DNA from 2 places in the Duganella sp. Leaf61 genome. Region 1 is predicted to be linked to the other one. Evidence: predicted binding sites of a transcription regulator. Region 1 holds the regulator's gene; the other holds the start of a gene.
What was found. Region 1 encodes sigma-54, which starts transcription at its own class of promoters, with help from an activator protein. Its sites were predicted from a motif close to TGGCANGNAANCTGCTTT; they were not measured.

Region 1 (2,200 bases):
GGCGCCGGCAAGACCACGTCGTTTTACATGATCGTCGGCCTGGTACCGTCCGACGCCGGCACCATCGATATCGGCGGCGTCGACGTCTCGTCACTGCCGATCCACCGCCGCGCCTCGCTCGGCCTGTCGTACCTGCCGCAGGAAGCGTCGGTGTTCCGCAAGCTGACGGTGGAAGAAAATATTCGCGCTGTCCTCGAAATTCAAAAAGTGGACGGCAAGCCTTTATCCAAGGCTGACATTACTGAACGGCTCAATACCCTGCTGGCCGATTTGCAAATCGAGAAGCTGCGCGACAACCCCGCGCTCTCGCTCTCCGGCGGCGAACGCCGCCGGGTGGAGATCGCCCGTGCGCTGGCCACCAACCCGCGCTTCGTGCTGCTCGACGAACCATTCGCCGGGGTCGACCCGATTGCCGTGATCGAGATCCAGCGCATCGTGCGCTTTCTCAAGGAGCGACAAATCGGCGTCCTCATTACCGATCACAATGTGCGCGAGACGCTGGGCATCTGCGACCGCGCATATATCATCAACCAGGGCTCGGTGCTGGCGTCGGGCCGTCCGGACGACATCATCGCCGACGAGTCGGTGCGCCGCGTCTACCTGGGTGAACACTTCCGAATGTAATCCATGAAACAGTCGTTGCAACTGCGGACCTCGCAGCATCTCGCGCTGACGCCCCAACTGCAGCAATCGATCCGCTTGCTGCAGCTCTCCACGCTGGAGCTGCACCAGGAACTCGAACAACTCCTGACCGACAATCCCTTGCTCGAGCGGCTCGACGATCCGCTCGACCATTCTCTGCGGCTGTTGTCCGACGGCGCCATCAGCCAGCAGGCGCCGTCCGGCGAAGCACCGTCCGAATCGGGTCCGCAGGAAGCGGCGCCCGCCGGCGAGGCCGACGCCTACGACGGTCCTGCTGCCGATACCGAAAGTACCACCGCCGAAGCGGACATGGACTGGAGCGACGCCGGCCGCAGCAAGGCGCCCGACGACGAAGACGCGCGTCCGCAAATCGAAGCGCACCACTGCACCCTGCGCGAGCACCTGATGGAGCAGATGCGGGTGACCGTGCTCGAGCTGCGCGACCGCGCGCTGGTCGAACTGATCATCGATGCGCTGGACGAAAACGGCTACCTCGAAGAAGCGCTCGACGAGATCCATGCGCGCCTGCCCGAGGAACTGGAAGTCGAACTCGACGAGCTGCAAACGGCGTTGTCGCTGCTGCAAAGTTTCGACCCTGCCGGCGTGGGGGCGCGCAATGCGGCCGAGTGCCTGGCGCTGCAAATCAAGCGCTTGCCCGGCATTCCAATGGTGACGCGACGGATGGCCGTGGCCATCGTCGAAAAGCACCTGACCTGGTTTGCCCAGCGCGATTTCAACAAGCTGAAAAAAGCGCTGCTGTGCGACGACGAAGACCTGCGCGAAGCGCAGACCGTGATCCGCCAGTGCAATCCGCACCCCGGTGCGGCGTTCGCATCCGACGTCTCCGATTACGTGGTGCCGGACGTGATCGTGAAAAAATCGCGCACCGGCTGGCAGGTCAGCCTGAACAACGACGTCATGCCGCGCCTGCGTGTGAACGCCATGTATGCCAACCTGCTCAAGCAGGGCAAAGGTGAGGGCGCCATGGGCGCGCAGCTGCAGGAGGCGAAGTGGCTGATCAAGAATATGCGCCAGCGGTTCGACACCATCCTGCGGGTGGCACAAGCGATAGTAGAACGACAAAAGAACTTTTTCTCGCACGGCGCGGTTGCCATGCGCCCCCTTGTGCTTCGCGAAATTGCTGATACACTGGGTTTACACGAGAGCACCATTTCTCGGGTAACAACTCAGAAATACATGCTGACTCCGCACGGCATGTTTGAGCTGAAATATTTTTTTGGTAGCCACGTCGCCACCGAAGCGGGAGGTGAAGCCAGTTCGACGGCGATACGGGCACTGATCGTGCAACTGACAGGAGCTGAAGACCCTAAAAATCCTTTATCCGACAGTAAGATTGCGGACATGCTGGGAGAACAGGGCATGGTGATTGCGCGACGCACTGTTGCCAAATATCGCGAAGCCCTCAAAATCCCTCCAGTCAGTCTCCGCAAGTCTTTGTAGTGCACTGGTTCCTGCTTACTCAGCAACAATGGGTAAAGCACTAACCGTCAGCGACATTTATCTTTAGGAGTGTGTATGAATCTCACCATCAGTGGAC
Region 2 (2,200 bases), on a different contig from region 1:
CACGACGAGCTATTCGACCCCGCATTTTTCTTCTTCGACGTGATAGGGAGAAGACGGTATTCATAGGCTTAAGGTTACACCAGATCGACCGACGAAAGGGCATAGTGCCGAATATCCAAGCCTCGATCGAGGTCGAAGTGTTCGATGCGCCGTTGGGTGCGGAGATCCTCGGCCTCGATTTGCATCATCCGCTGCCTGCGCGCGATTTCCAGCGCATCGACCAGGCGCACCTCGATCGCCACTTGCTGGTGTTCCGCGACCAGCGCGTCACACCGCAGCAGCAGGTCGATTTCAGCCGCCGTTTCGGGCTGCTGCAAATCCACGTGCCGCGCAACTTCCAGCTGCCGTCCAACCCGGAAGTACTGGTCATTTCCAATATCATCGAGAACGGCCAGCCGATCGGCCTCGGTGATGCCGGCTATTCGGCGCCCGACCTGATCAGCCAGCGCGCCAAGGTGTCGACAGAAATCAGCAGTGCGCTGCGCACCAAGCTGGCCGTGTACGACGCCCAGGTGATCAATATCGACATGACCAATTTCTCGTTTTCCGACGACTATATGAAGGCGATCGCGGAAAAGGTCACGCAGGAGCAGTTACACCTGGGCGCCGAGAACCGCCTGAAGACGGTGGAAGCCGAGCAAAAGCAAAAGGTTGCTGTGGTGGAGGCGTCGGCGCTGGAAGCGAAGGCCGACGGCGAAGCGTACGCCAGCGTCAAGACCGCCACCGCGCAGGCGGAGGCGCTGCGGGTGCAAAACGATGCGCTGGCGCGCAGCAAGGAAGTGCTGGAACTGCGCCGCATCGAGGTCGGGAAAATCAAGGCTGAACGCTGGGATGGCGCCTTGCCGCAAAACATGTACAGCAACGCGCCGATCCCGTACCTGAATCTCGCCAAGTAGACCGCACTGGTGGTGGCGGCAACAAATCGACGTCGCTGGCGCCGATAAACTGGCAAAAATTTGGTGTTGTGCCTTAGAATCTGCGCATGCACATCAAAACGACTGGTTTGGTTCTTGCTTGCTCTACAGCCCAGAACCAACCCGCTGCCACCTCCCATGACCACGCGTAACCTGCGCATTGTTGTCGTCAACGCCATCATCCATGCAGGCAACGAGGATGACGAGGCTGTGCACGCCCAGGTCGAGCGGGCGCGGATATTGCGCATTGGACTGCTCGAGGCTGGCTACGACATCGTTGCTTCGCTGCCGCCGGACATGTATTTGCCCGATCGCATAGCCCAGTTGCAGCCCGATATGATCATCGTCGATGCGGAATCGGACGCGCGCGACGTGCTCGAGCACATCGTCATTGCCACCCGCGACGAGCGCCGCCCCATCGTGATGTTTACCGAAAGCGAAGACACCGCCAGCATGGAGGCGGCCGTGGCTGCCGGCGTGTCGGCGTACATCGTGGCCGGACTGCAGAGCGACCGCATCAAGCCGGTGCTCAACGTGGCGCTGGCGCGGTTCAAGCGCGAGCAGAAACTGCTCGACGAACTGTCCGACACCAAGAGCAAACTGGCCGAGCGCAAGATCATCGAACGCGCCAAGGGGCTCTTGATGGAGCGCCAACATTTCAGCGAAGAGCAGGCGTACCAGAAGCTGCGCAGCATGGCCATGAGCAAGAACCTCAAGCTCTCGGAAGTCGCGCAGCGTATTCTGGATGTGGAAGACTTGCTCGGATAATCTTTATTTTGTTTTTCGCGTCCAAAATGAGGCGCGTGCTCACCAACGGTGCGCGGGTGCGGTGCGTTGCCGTCAATTCCCTTACCTTCCTCCTGTGACAGCTCGCTGGCACAGACATTGCATAGTCTTAAACCAAGCGCAACGCTGCGCTGCTGAACCTCGCCAACGGCGGTGAGGGTCACAAGACAACGACGTCTACCATCACGCGAATGCGTTCGCGGGGGTAGGCGTTTTTTTTGGTCCAACGGTTTTGCTGACTACTAAGGGAACGCCATGAAAGAAACACCAAATATCGCCGACAACGCCTTGCCACCGACCCCGGCCGACGTTAATGTCACGCGCAGGAAAATCATTCATGGCGCAAGTCTGGTCGCAGGAGGAAGCATGTTGGGTTTGGCAAGTGGTGGTGCGTGGGCGGCAGGTTCCGATAAACCGGAGAAGGAAGAAGTCAAGATCGGCTTCATTCCACTGACCGACTGCGCGTCGGTGGTGATGGCGTCGGTGCTGGGCTTCGACAA

Region 2: ASF04_RS03280 (ANTAR domain-containing response regulator) is a predicted target of sigma-54. The motif match lies at 1,000-1,017, and genes of this name have one in related genera.

What each region holds. Positions count from the first base shown of each region.
Region 1 is NZ_LMLM01000031.1:189,699-191,898, forward strand. Features, by position in the region: gene lptB (LPS export ABC transporter ATP-binding protein) at 1-624, shown strand, start outside; gene ASF04_RS22655 (RNA polymerase factor sigma-54) at 628-2,103, shown strand; gene hpf (ribosome hibernation-promoting factor, HPF/YfiA family) at 2,179-2,200, shown strand, end outside.
Region 2 is NZ_LMLM01000001.1:759,317-761,516, reverse strand. Features, by position in the region: gene ASF04_RS27890 (TauD/TfdA family dioxygenase) at 105-896, shown strand; gene ASF04_RS03280 (ANTAR domain-containing response regulator) at 1,053-1,682, shown strand; gene ASF04_RS03275 (CmpA/NrtA family ABC transporter substrate-binding protein) at 2,067-2,200, shown strand, end outside.